Regions from separate parts of the Plantibacter sp. Leaf1 genome, predicted to be linked through region 1. Evidence: predicted binding sites of a transcription regulator. Region 1 holds the regulator's gene; each other region holds the start of a gene.

Evidence for each region. Region 1 encodes HrcA, which represses chaperone genes, less so after heat shock. Its sites were predicted from a motif close to TTNGCACTCGNNNNNNNCGAGTGCNAA; they were not measured.
Region 2: a site for HrcA is predicted at 1,711-1,737, ahead of groL (chaperonin GroEL). Genes of this name have one in related genera too.
Region 3: a site for HrcA is predicted at 2,606-2,632, ahead of groES (co-chaperone GroES). Genes of this name have one in related genera too.

What each region holds. Positions count from the first base shown of each region.
Region 1 is NZ_LMJX01000002.1:556,545-560,979, reverse strand. Features, by position in the region: gene ASE44_RS04885 (DUF1990 family protein) at 1-244, shown strand, start outside; gene hemW (radical SAM family heme chaperone HemW) at 255-1,481, shown strand; gene ASE44_RS18905 (DUF4870 domain-containing protein) at 1,593-2,150, opposite strand; gene hrcA (heat-inducible transcriptional repressor HrcA) at 2,366-3,388, shown strand; gene dnaJ (molecular chaperone DnaJ) at 3,443-4,435, shown strand, end outside.
Region 2 is NZ_LMJX01000002.1:1,079,587-1,084,021, forward strand. Features, by position in the region: gene groL (chaperonin GroEL) at 54-1,673, opposite strand; gene ASE44_RS07300 (cold-shock protein) at 1,878-2,081, opposite strand; gene ASE44_RS07305 (LytR C-terminal domain-containing protein) at 2,369-2,941, opposite strand; gene ASE44_RS07310 (DUF3263 domain-containing protein) at 2,963-3,265, opposite strand; gene msrB (peptide-methionine (R)-S-oxide reductase MsrB) at 3,488-3,907, shown strand; gene ASE44_RS07320 (nitroreductase family protein) at 3,904-4,435, shown strand, end outside.
Region 3 is NZ_LMJX01000002.1:1,198,368-1,202,802, reverse strand. Features, by position in the region: gene tsaD (tRNA (adenosine(37)-N6)-threonylcarbamoyltransferase complex transferase subunit TsaD) at 1-478, shown strand, start outside; gene ASE44_RS07860 (DUF4190 domain-containing protein) at 592-1,293, shown strand; gene ASE44_RS07855 (class I SAM-dependent methyltransferase) at 1,357-2,550, opposite strand; gene groES (co-chaperone GroES) at 2,709-3,005, shown strand; gene rarD (EamA family transporter RarD) at 3,233-4,138, shown strand; gene ASE44_RS07840 (ABC transporter substrate-binding protein) at 4,326-4,435, shown strand, end outside.

The DNA.
Region 1 (4,435 bases):
GGTCATCTCGGTGACCGAGGAGCCGGGGCACGTCAGCCTGGCCATCGGCACGATGGACGGCGACCCCGAGAGCGGCGAGCAGTCCTTCACGATCGAACAGCGTGAGGACGACTCCGTCTGGATCGTGGTGCGCTCCTTCTTCCGCCCGACGAAGGGCGCCGCGAAGCTCGTCGGCTCGAAGCGCCGTCGGAAGACCATGAACGACGCCTACCTGCGCGCACTCCTGCCGTCGCGCGGCCTCTGAGCGACGGATCGTGCCGAGCGCGCTTCCCCTCGCCGATCCGGCGCCGTCCGACGGGCTGCTGCCGGAGTCGGCCGCCGTCGGTGCCCACGAGCGTGCGTTCGGTGTCTACCTGCACGTGCCGTTCTGCCGGGTGCGCTGCGGGTACTGCGACTTCAACACCTACACGTCGACGGAACTCCGCGGCGCGAAACAGTCCGACTACGCCGACGAGGCGGTGGCCGAGATCCGCTTCGGACGCGGCGTGCTGGAGGCGTCCGGCGTCCCCGACCGCGAGGTCTCCACAGTCTTTTTCGGGGGAGGCACCCCGACCCTGCTGCCGGCGGACGACCTGGTCCGCATGCTGCGTGGTGTGACCGACTCCTTCGTCCTCGCGCCCGGCGCCGAGGTGACGACGGAGGCGAACCCGGATTCCGTCGACGCCGCGTACCTCCAGACGCTGGCGGACGCCGGCTTCACCCGCGTCTCGTTCGGCATGCAGTCTGCGGTGCCGAGCGTCCTGGCGACGCTCGAACGAACGCACGACCCGGCCCGGGTGCCGCTAGTGGTGCAGTGGGCGCGCGACGCCGGTCTCGGCGTCAGCCTCGACCTCATCTACGGGACGCCGGGGGAGACGCTCGCCGACTGGCGGGTCTCACTCGAGACCGCCATCGCCTGCGCCCCAGACCATGTGTCGGCCTATTCGCTCATCGTCGAGCCCGGCACGAAGCTCGCCCGCCAGATCCGTTCCGGCGTGGTCGGCACGCCCGACGAGGATCTGCAGGCCGACATGTACGAGCTCGCCGACGACCTCCTGACCGCAGCCGGATACGGCTGGTACGAGGTCAGCAACTGGGCCACGTCCGACGCTCACCGCTCCCGGCACAACCTGTCCTACTGGACGGGTGAGGACTGGTGGGGTGTCGGTCCCGGCTCCCACAGCCACGTCGGCGGGGTGCGCTGGTGGAACGTCAAGCACCCGGCGGCCTACGCCCAGCGCATCGCGGCTGACGAGTCGCCCGCCGCCGGTCGCGAGACCCTCGACGACGAGACCCGCGAACTCGAACGCATCCTGTTGCTCACCCGGACGCGCGACGGCATCCCGATCCGCACCCTCGCCCCCGAGGCGCGAACCGCCGTCGCGGGGCTCATCGCCGAGGAGCTCGTCGATGCGCGGCAGGCGCTCCTCGGCCGCCTCGAGCTCACGCGACGCGGTCGACTCCTCGCCGACGCCGTCGTCCGTCGACTCGTCGGCGACTGACGCGGTCCGGGCGCGTCCCGGCCGGGAGACCGTCGGACGGCGTCAGACCGCCGGAAGACCGACAGCCCCGACCGGCGGACCGGACGGGGCTGTCGAGTGGGGCTCGGAGGATCAGGCCTTGATGAACTGGATCGTGAGCGGGTAGCTGTACAGCTCGCCCTTGTTCGCCTTGATCGCGGCGATGATGCTGAAGACGATCACGACGATGTACACGGCGATGATGACGAGGATGCCGACCACGACGATCGTGAGGATCGAGCCGACCACGAGCGCGATCAGCATGGTCAACTGGAAGTTGAGCGCGGTGAGCGTGTGGGCCTTGATGAACGGCCCGCGGTCCTTGAGCGCCAGGTAGCCGATCAGCGGCGGGATGAACCCGAAGAAGATCCCACCGATGTGGATGAGGGTCGACCAGAGCTTCTCGTCGGACGGGCTCATGGGCTGCGCGACGGGGTAGGGCTGCTGGTACTGCGGAGCGCCGGCGGGCGGCGGCGGGTAGGAACCGGCACCGGGCGGCGGCGGCGCGTAGCCACCGGCGGGTGGCGGCGGGTAGGAGCCTGCCGGCGGCTGGTGAGGAGCTGCGGGCGGGGGCGTCGCGCCGTCTCCTGCAGGCGGAACCGACCCGCCCTTGGCAGGGTCGACGGGCGGTTGAGCGTTCGGATCGGACATCTTCGCACCTTTCACGGAGAGTGATATTCAATTGGTCCAGCAGAGCGTATCGCACCAGGTGTCGCGGAAACGGGACCCACGCCTGTCGCCAACGGTATTCCTGGGCCGCCACGGCGCGCAAGGGATGCCTTCCGGTGGGCCGCGATATGATTGGCAGTCAGGGTGTTTGAGTGCTGACGGTCGGTGTTCGGCGAAGACGAGGAGAGGGGTTCGCCATGGTGTCGGATCGCGGTCTCGAGGTCCTCCGGGTCATCGTCCAGGACTACGTCGCGTCGCGTGAGCCGGTCGGGTCGAAGACGATCGTCGATCGTCACTCCTTCGGCGTCTCGGCGGCCACCATCCGCAACGACATGGCCCAGCTCGAGGACGAGGAGCTCATCGCCGCGCCCCACACCTCCTCGGGGCGCGTCCCGACGGACAAGGGCTACCGCATGTTCGTCGACCACCTCGCCGACCGGCGTCCCCTGAACAACGCACAACGGACGGCGATCGAGACGTTCCTCGGCGCATCCGGCGACCTCGACGAGGTGCTCCACCGCACGGTGAGGCTCCTGTCGCAACTCACGAACCAGGTCGCGCTCGTCCAGTACCCCATGTTCTCCCGTGCCCGCGTCCGGCACCTCGAGCTCGTGAGCGTCACGCCGAACCGGGTGCTCGCCGTCATCATCCTCGACAACGGCCGGGTGGAGCAGCGTCTCATCGAGACGGAGCGGCCGGTCGACGACGACCTCATCGCGCGCCTCCGCGGTGCGTGCAACGAGGCGGTCGCCGGACGTCCCCTCCTCGACGCCCACGACGCCCTCGGCGACGTCCCCGACACGATCGCCGAACTCGACCGGTCCTCGGCGGTCCGCATCGTCGACGCGGTGCGCGAGCAGCTCTCGGCCCAGCGCCAGGACCGCCTCGTAATGGCGGGCGCCGCGAACCTCGCTCGCACGGAGGACGACTTCCCGGGCAGCATCTACCCGGTGCTCGACGCGATCGAGCAGCAGGTGGTCCTCCTCAGGCTCTTCGGCGAGATGGAGTCGGAGCGGGACGGGGTCGTCGCCAGCATCGGGCGGGAGAACGCGTCGTTCGGCCTCGAGACGACGAGTGTCGTCGCGGGGAACTACCGTTCCTCTGGTGGCGAAATCGCCCGCCTCGGCGTGCTCGGCCCCACGAGAATGGACTACGCGAGCAACATGGCGGCGGTCCGAGCCGTTGCCAGATACCTCTCGCGCATCCTCGACGCCGAGTGACGCCTCCTCGTCGCGTCCACCAACACCTTCCGCACCTCGAACGAAAGGCCCTCAGTGGCTGACTACCCCGACCACTACGCAGCCCTCGGCGTCGCCAAGGAGGCGACGCCCGAAGAGATCAAGAAGGCCTACCGCCGCCTCGCGCGCGAGCTGCACCCCGACGTCAACCCGGGATCCGACGCCTCCGAGCGGTTCAAGGAGGTCACGCACGCCTACGACGTGCTCAGTGACCCCAAGCAGCGCCAGCAGTACGACCTGGGTCCGCAGGCGGGTGGGTTCGGTGGCGGCGACGCCGGCTTCAGTGGGTTCGGCGACATCTTCGACACCTTCTTCGGCGGTGGCGGCCAGCAGCGCGGGCCGAAGTCGCGTCGCTCGCGCGGCGAGGACGCCCTCCTCCGCGTCGAGCTCGACCTCGACGAGGTCATCTTCGGCACCCACCGCGACCTCGAGGTCGACACCGCGGTGCTCTGCGGCACCTGCAACGGCTCGTGCTGCCAGCCGGGCACCTCGCCGGTCACCTGCGACATCTGCCACGGCACCGGTTCCATCCAGCGCGCCGTCCGCTCGCTGCTCGGGAACGTCATGACCTCGGCACCCTGCGGCACCTGCCGTGGCTACGGGACGATCATCGCGACCCCGTGTGTCACCTGCCAGGGTCAGGGACGCCTTCGCGCCCGTCGCACCGTGTCGGTCGACATCCCGGCCGGTGTCGACACCGGTCTGCGGCTGCAGATGCCCGGGAGCGGCGAGGTCGGTCCGGCCGGAGGCCCCAACGGCGACCTCTACCTCGAGATGAAGGTCAAGCACCACGACGTCTTCAGCCGCGACGGCGACGACCTGCTGTGCACGCTGGAGGTCCCGATGACGGACGCCATCTTCGGGCGCCACGTCACGGTCCACGCACTCGACGGAGACGTCGAGGTGGAACTGCGTCCGGGCGTCCAGAGTTCCGAGGTCATCACGGTCAAGGACCGCGGCGTGACCCGGCTCCGCGGCAACAGTCGCGGCGATCTCAAGATCGGCGTCCAGGTCGTCACCCCGACCAAG
Region 2 (4,435 bases), 520 kb from region 1:
CGGCGCAGGGCGCCTCCCGAAGGAGACGCCCTGCGCGTGTGCTGCTGTCGGACTTAGAAGTCCATGCCACCGGTCGGGTCGCCGGCCGGAGCCGGGTTCTTCTCCGGCTTGTCGGCGACGACGGCCTCGGTGGTGAGGAACAGGCCGGCGATCGACGCTGCGTTGAGCAGCGCGGAGCGCGTGACCTTCACCGGGTCGTTGATGCCGGCTGCGAGCATGTCGACGTACTCGCCGGTCGCGGCGTTGAGGCCGTGTCCGACGGGCAGGTTGCGGACCTTGTCGGCCACGACACCGGGCTCGAGGCCGGCGTTCAGCGCGATCTGCTTGAGCGGAGCGTCGATGGCGACCTTGACGATGTTCGCACCGGTCGCCTCGTCTCCGACGAGCTCGAGCTTCTCGAAGGCGGTCTTGCCGGCCTGGATCAGGGCGACGCCACCACCGGCGACGATGCCCTCTTCGACGGCAGCCTTCGCGTTGCGGACGGCGTCCTCGATGCGGTGCTTGCGCTCCTTGAGCTCGACCTCGGTCGCTGCACCGGCCTTGATGACCGCGACACCGCCCGCGAGCTTGGCGAGACGCTCCTGGAGCTTCTCGCGGTCGTAGTCGCTGTCCGTGTTGTCGATCTCCTTGCGGATCTGGGACACACGACCGGCGATGGCCTCGGCGTCGCCGGCACCTTCGACGATGGTGGTCTCATCCTTGGTGATGACGACCTTGCGGGCGCGGCCGAGGAGGTCGAGGGTGACGGTCTCGAGCTTGAGGCCGACCTCCTCGGAGATGACCTGACCACCGGTGAGGATGGCGATGTCCTGCAGCTGCGCCTTGCGGCGGTCGCCGAAGCCCGGAGCCTTGACGGCGACGGACTTGAAGATGCCACGGATCTTGTTCACGACGAGCGTCGCGAGTGCTTCGCCGTCGACGTCCTCGGCGATGATGAGGAGCTGCTTGCCCGACTGGATGACCTGGTCGACGATCGGCAGGAGGTCCTTGATCGCGGAGATCTTCTGGTTGGCGATGAGGATGTAGGGGTCCTCGAACACCGCTTCCTGGCGGTCGGGGTCGGTCACGAAGTACTGCGACAGGTAACCCTTGTCGAAGCGCATGCCCTCGGTGAGCTCGAGCTCGGTGCCGAAGGTGTTCGACTCCTCGACGGTGACGACGCCTTCCTTGCCGACCTTGTCGATCGCCTCGGCGATGATCTCGCCGATGGTGGTGTCGCCGGCGGAGATGGAAGCGGTCGCAGCGATCTCCTCCTTGGTCTCCACCTCCTTCGCGTTGGCGATGAGCTCGACCGTGACGGCCTCGACGGCCTTCTCGATGCCGCGCTTGAGGCTGATGGGGTCGGCGCCTGCGGCGACGTTGCGGAGGCCCTCGCGCACGAGCGCCTGAGCCAGCACGGTGGCGGTGGTGGTGCCGTCGCCGGCGACGTCGTCGGTCTTCTTGGCGACCTCCTTGACGAGCTCCGCGCCGATCTTCTCGTACGGGTCGTCGAGTTCGATCTCCTTGGCGATGGACACGCCGTCGTTGGTGATCGTGGGGGCGCCCCACTTCTTCTCGAGGACGACGTTGCGACCGCGCGGCCCAAGGGTGACCTTGACCGTGTCAGCAAGAATGTTCAGTCCACGCTCGAGGCCGCGACGGGCCTCCTCGTCGAAAGCAATGATCTTAGCCATGTGTGTTTTTCGTCCCTCCCGGACGTCATGAACGTTTTTAGCACTCAATGAGTACGAGTGCTAAGTCGATTCTGGCACTCAGGGGGTGGGAGTGCAAGTGAGCGTCAGCGCACTGAGCGAACTCCCGGGAACGGCCCGGAGACGACGAACGACGCCGCCCACCGGAGTGGGCGGCGTCGCAGGAATCCCGTGTCCGATGGGCGCTTACGCCAATCGGACGGCCTCGGCCTGGGGCCCCTTCGCTCCGGTGCCGACCTCGAAGACGACCGCCTGGCCCTCTTCCAAGGACTTGTAGCCGCTCATGTCGATCGCCGAGTAGTGGACGAAGACGTCCTGTCCACCCTCGTCGACCGTGATGAAGCCGAAGCCCTTCTCAGCGTTGAACCACTTGACGGTTCCGTTCGCCATTTCATACTCCCATTGCTGCGTGCTCACAGGCGTCGGCTGCTGCCGAACCCGGACCTGCCGTCCGGAGTCGGGACCCCGGCGGCCACCCTGCGCCAAAACGGACTCAGGGGCGAGTCGAGACGGGACGGGATGAGCGGCCAATTCCAGATCCTAATCCGGGGCGTTGTCCCGGATCACCCCGAAATCGACAATCGTCGCGGAGTATTACGACAACTCAACATGGAGGAAACACCCCGGAAACACTGGCCGGTCGGACGAGCCGACGAGCTCCGGCGGGGACGCTGCGCTCAGGCGGCCGGCTGGTAGTCGGCGCCGACCACGACGACGATGCGGAGGACGGGAGCCTCGCCCTCCTCGACGGGGATCGCGTACTGGTCCGTGATCTGGATCGGGATGCCGCCGAGCGCGTTCGCGATGGCGCGTGCCACGCCCTCCTGCGAGGGGTCCTGATAGTAGACGCCGCTCGCCGTGACGTCCTCCGTGCTCGCGTCGCTCGTCGGGATCTGCTGGGTGAACCCGGCGGCAGCGATCGCGGCCGCCGCCGATGCCGCCAGACCCTCGGTCGGCGTCCCGTTCAAGACGAGGATGCTCGCCGCGGGATCGACCACGGGCGCCACCTCCGTGGGCGTCGGCGTGGGCGTCGGCGTCGCGCTCGGGCTGGCAGCACCGCCGAAGAAGTCGATGCGGTCGTTCAGCCCGAACAGGGCGAAGGTGCCGATCCCGACGAGGACCAACGTCGCCACGACGGCGACCAGGAAGGCGATCCAGCCACGCCCCTTCGGCGCCGGGGCACGGTGCGCGCCGACGCGCTTGAGGTCCGGGACCTCGTCGAAACGGTCGGGCGGGAAGGATTCAGCCATGGTGTGTTCTCCGTGAGCTGCTCAGCCGTCGGTACGTGGAGCTGAAGCTCCTCGTGCCGAGAGTCGGGCGTCGCGGGTGCGCTGCAGCCGCTTGATCAGCATGGGGTCGTGGGCGAGAGCGGACGGCGAGTCGATGAGCGCGCCGAGCAGTTGATAATAGCGGGTCGGCGAGAGTGCGAAGCGGTCGCGGATGGCGGCCTCCTTCGCCCCGACGTGGCGCATCCAGTGGGACTCGAACTCGAGGATCTCTCGTTCGCGTTCGCTGAGGCCCGGGGCGGGGACCGACGCGTCGCCGCCGTCGGGCGTGTGCGATGCAGGCTGCATGCTCGACCCCCTCCTGATCGGTACCGTGCCGCGAGCCCGGGAGGACTCCGCCCGGACGATTCCTCAGTCTATTCAGCGGAGCGTCACCGAGTCGCATCCGGTCCGGCGCGGAGGCACGTTCACCGGGAAGGATCAGCGACTCCCCAGTGTTGAGCTGGAAGTCGGAGGCCGCAGGTACGACGCGGCCCCGCGCGTAGGATGACCGAGAACGAATGGAGCAGCATGACGTACGACGTGTCGAAGACCGACGAGCAGTGGCGCGAGGAACTCACGCCCGAGCAGTACCAGGTCCTCCGCGGAGCGGCGACCGAGCGGGCCTGGACGGGTGAACTCCTCGACGAGTCGCGCGCCGGCCTGTACACCTGTGCCGCCTGCAACGCCGAACTCTTCAAGAGCGGGACGAAGTTCGACTCCGGCTGCGGCTGGCCGAGCTTCTACGAGTCCGTGAACCCCGACGCGGTGCAGTTGATCGAAGACCGCACGCTCGGCATGGTCCGGACCGAGGTGCGCTGCGCCTCGTGCGGATCCCACCTGGGGCACGTCTTCGACGACGGCTTCGGTACGCCGACCGGGGATCGCTACTGCATGAACTCCATCGCGCTCAACTTCGCAGCAGCCGACACCGCTGAGCCGAAGGAGTGACGGAGCCCGCCGAGAGCCCCGTCCTGGCCGCCGTCGCCGGGCGGCGTTCGTGGTCGAAGGTCACCGACGTCGCTCCGAGCGACGAGGAGCTGCTGGAGATCATCGGCGCCGCCGGCCGTGTGGCCGATCATGGAGCCCTGCGCCCGTGGCGGGTCATCGCCCTCCGGGGTGACGACCGGGTGAAGCTGGGCCGGGCGCTCGCGAAGGCGGACGGCGATTCCAAGCCGTCGACGAAGCCCCTTCGTGCTCCCCTGCTGCTCGCGGTCGTCGTGAGCGTGAAGAAGTCGAAGGTCGCCTCCTGGGAGCAGGAGGCCGTGGCCTCCGGCGTCGCCCACATGATCAGCCTGCTGCTCGACGACGCCGGATGGGGTGTGTTCTGGCGGACCGGCGGCGCAACCCGCGCGAAGGCCGTCAGGAAAGCGCACGGCCTGCAGAAGGGCGAAGACCTCCTCGGGTGGCTCTACGTCGGCGGCAAGCCGGGGAACGGCCGGACCGGGCGTCGGAAGACGATCAACGCGAAGGCGCACT
Region 3 (4,435 bases), 640 kb from region 1:
GGTCGGCGGCGACCCGAAGGCGATCCGCTTCCCCCGAGGGCTCAGCCTGCCGAAGGACATGGAGCGTCACCGCTACGACTTCTCCTTCTCCGGGCTGAAGACCGCGGTCGCCAGATGGGTCGAGGCCAAGCAGGACGCCGGAGAGCCGGTGCCGGTCGCCGACGTCGCGGCGAGCTTCCGCGAGGCCGTCGTCGACGTGCTCGTCTCGAAGGCGGTCAAGGCGTGCACCGAGCTCGGTGTGCCACGCCTCCTGCTCGGCGGTGGCGTGATCGCGAACGCCCGCCTCCGCGAGGTCGCCGCCGAACGCACGGCGGCAGCGGGCATCGAACTCCGCATCCCGCCGCTCCAGTTGTGCACCGACAACGGGGCGATGATCGCGGCGCTCGCGTCGCAGCTCATCTCCGCCGGACGCGAGCCCTCCTCGCTCGACTTCGGCGCCGACTCGACCCTGCCGGTCACGGAGATCCAGGTCCAATAGACGTCCTCGAGGCTCGAGCGGGGCCCTGTCGCCGCGGCCGTCCTCGACGAGCCCGTCCACCTCGCGACGCATAGGATGGGGCCGGTACCCGGTCACGGAGCGAAGGAGCGGCGATGGACGAGCAACAGCACCCCGAGGGACGGCCCGCGCACCAGGACGGCGGGCCGGGACCGCAGCAGCCGCAGCAGCAGTCCGGTCTGCCGGAGCACGGCGGTCAGCCGGCGCAGGGGTATCAGTACCCGCCGGCTCAGCAGCAGCAGCCCTACCAGCAGCCCGCACAACAGCCCTCGCAGCCGCAGCCGCCCTACCACCAGGCCTCACCGCAGCAGCAGTGGCCTCAGACCGACCAGCAGGGGTACGGCGCGCCGCCGGCCACCGACTGGCGCGCCGGCGCACCCGCCGCTCCATCGGGCCGACCGGCTCAGCAGTCGGCTCCGTCCGCTTGGCAGGGCGAGCAGTCGACGTACCTCCAGACCGTGCCGACGGCCGTGTACCAGGCTCCGAGCCAGGGTGGATATGCCGCGTACCAGCAGCCGCCCGCATCGGCGGGCGCATCGGACGCCACCACGTCCACGACCCGCAGCACCTGGTCGCTCATCAGCGGGATCGTCGGGCTCGTCGTGTCGGTCTTCGTCGGTTGGGGCTTCCCGCTGTCGATCGTCGCGATCGTCCTCGGGTTCGGAGCACGCCGCCGCGAACCGGGGGCTCGCGGTCGCGCGCTGACCGGGCTCGTGACCGGCTTCGTCGGCCTCGCCTGTTCGATCGGCTGGCTGGCCTACAGCGTCGTCGTCATCATCGGATACGTCTCGACCTAGTCGGCGCGGCGGACGCGCGTCGCCTCGGTGACCGAGCGCTCCCACGAGGCACGGGGCGGCACGTCAGTGAGCGACGCGCTCCACCAGCAGGGCGCTGTGCTTCCCCGCGATCCTCGTGAGGATGATCGTGGCCGAGTGGTCGCCGCGCAACGCGAGCCGTTTGCGGAACGTCGCCGGGTCGATGTCCACGCCGCGCTTCTTGATCTCGAGGACGCCGATCCCGCGCTCGCGCATCGTCCGCTTGAGGGTCTTCTCATCCATGGGGAGCCGTTCGAGCACACGGAACGTCGACGCGAACGGCGAGGTCGTCGCGCTGTCGGAGGTGAGGTACGCGATGCCCTGACCGAGCATGCCCGCCTCCAAGCGGACGGCGAGGTCGCCGATGAGACGGGCGCGGATGACGGAGCCGTCGGGTTCGTGCACGTACTCACCGAGGTCGCGGACCGGGGCGTCGTCCGCGTCGCCGTCCGCCGTGAGCTCGTGGTGGACGCCGTCAGCGAGCAGGAGCGCGGCACGCCGGACACCCGGTCGGGCGAGCGGGCCGAACCAGAGGGTCATCTCGACGAGTTGGCCGTCGACCGAGACCCACTGCGCCTCGGCTTCGTCCGGGATGAGGGAGCGGTCGAAGCCGGGCCCGAGTTTGACGCCGACCGGGAGGCTGCCCGCCGTGGCGAAGACGGTGTCGAGGGAGGGGGTGTAGTCGGCGGCGCTGGCGAGCCTCGCCGTGTCGGCGTGTCCTGCCGTCCGCCGGGCCGGGTCGAACCAGACGGCGTCGAACCCCTCGAGGGCGACGTCCTCGGCCGCTTCGTTCCGGACGGTCGCCGAGGGGAACGGTGCCAGGTTGTAGCTCGCGATGGCGGCGGTGACCTCGTCGATGTCGACCGCCGTCACCTCCAGGTCGAGGGAGGCCATCGCCATCGAATCGGCGCCGATGCCGCTCCCGAGATCGGCGATGCGCGTCAGGCCGGCCCGGGCGAAGCGCCCGGCGTGCAGAGCGGCGACGGGCAGGCGGGTGGCCTGTTCGAGGCCTGCCTCCGTGAACAGCATGCGGTCGGCGAAGGGGCCGAACTTGCCGACCGCCTTCTGCCGGAGGCGCGACTGCGTGAGCACGGCCGCGACGAGCGCGGGGGAGTGACCCTCGTTCCGGAGCCGACCGACGAGTCGGACGGCCTCGTCCTTGGACGGGTAGGGCGGGAGCGAGTCGAGGAGTCTGAGCCCCTCGGCCGTCAGGAGCTCCACGAGTTCCGATCGTTCCATGGTCAGCGGACTTCTCGCGGAGCTGGGTGCATCCGGCAACGCTAGCAGCCGGTGATTGGCACTCGCATTGCGTGAGTGCCAGAAGATGCCTAGACTGGAATCAGCACTCTCGCAGTGTGAGTGCTAACAACGTCTTCGTTTCAAGAAAGAGGTCAACCGTGTCGGTCTCCATCAAGCCGCTCGAGGATCGCATCGTCATCAAGCAGGTCGAGGCAGAGCAGACCACCGCTTCCGGTCTGGTCATCCCCGACACCGCCAAGGAGAAGCCCCAGGAGGGCGAGGTCGTGGCGGTCGGACCCGGTCGCATCGACGACAACGGCAACCGCGTCCCCCTCGACGTCGCCGTCGGCGACAAGGTGATCTACTCCAAGTACGGCGGCACCGAGGTCAAGTACGCCGGTGAGGACTACCTGGTCCTGTCCGCGCGCGACGTCCTCGCCGTCGTCGTCCGCTAGACACCGACGAACGAACCGAGCGGCTCAGGCCGCTCCACAGCCCGAATGGCATCAGCCGTTCGGGCTGTGTCCGTTTCACGAGGTCGGCCAGCCCGCCGCGGGTCTAGCCTGGACCAGTGCAGAACCCGAGCGATCCAGCGGAAGTCGAAGTCGATGTCGAGCTCGCCGCCGGAGCGGCGCGCGGGCGTTCAGGGGTCGAGGTCCCACAGCAGGGGAGCCGGTCGGGCCTGATCTCGGCCGTCGCCGCGTACTGCCTCTGGGGAGCACTGCCGCTCTACTTCATCGCGCTCGCGCCGGCCGGAGCCTTCGAGGTGGTCGCCTGGCGGATCGTGTTCTCCCTCGTGTTCTGCGCCGTGCTCATCCTCGTGACGCGCTCCTGGCGTCGCCTGCTCGGGATCCTGCGGCAGCGGCGCATCGTGCTCACGATGGGGTTGGCCGGCGCGCTCATCTACGTCAACTGGCAGACCTACGTCTACGGAGCCCTCAACGGGCAGGTGGTCGAGGCCTCGCTCGGGTACTTCATCAACCCGATCGTCACCGTCTTCCTCGGCGTCTTCTTCCTCCGCGAGCGGCTTCGTCCCGCGCAGTGGGCCGCAGTGGTCGTCAGCGTGATCGCGGTGCTCGTCCTCGCGATCGGGCACGGCAGCGTCCCGTGGATCGCCCTCATCCTCGCCTTCTCCTTCGGCCTGTACGGCTACATCAAGAAGCAGGTCGGTGGTGTGGTCGACGCGGTGTCGGGTCTGACGCTCGAGACGGCTTGGCTGACGCCTGTCGCGATCGCGCAGCTCATCGCCGTCGGTGTCTCCGGCGGGCTCACGATCGGCACCGCCGGAGTGGGGCACACGCTCCTGCTGGTCGGTGCCGGTGTCATCACCGCCGTCCCGCTCCTGCTGTTCGCCGCGGCGGCTCGGCGGTTGCCGCTCACCTGGATGGGGTTCATCCAGTACTTCGCGCCGATCATCCAGTTCGTCGTCGGCGTGGCGGTCCTCCACGAGGCGATGCCGCCGGAGCGGTGGCTGGGCTTCGGACTCGTCTGGTTGGCACTCGCCATCCTCACGGTCGACATGCTCGTGGCGTCCGCGCGCAGCCGACGATCCGCGGCCGCCGATCGACGCCGCGCCGCGAGGGTCTGAACAGCGGATTCCGGCGCTGATCGCGCGACCACTGCAGGAAAGACGCGAAACCGGTACCTCTGAGGTAACGATTTGGTCGTGTTACACGCTTGTAACGTCAACGACATTGTCCAGCGCACTCTCAGCGGATAACTTGACACAACGGCAGCCCCTGGAGCTGCCACTCTTCTGACAAGCAAGGAGTACCATGAGCGTCTTTTCGAAGGCCACGGCCGCTCGCTCCCGCCCTCGTGCCATCGTTCTCGGTGGCATCGCACTGATCGGAGCCAGCGCGCTGGTCCTGAGCGGATGCGCCTC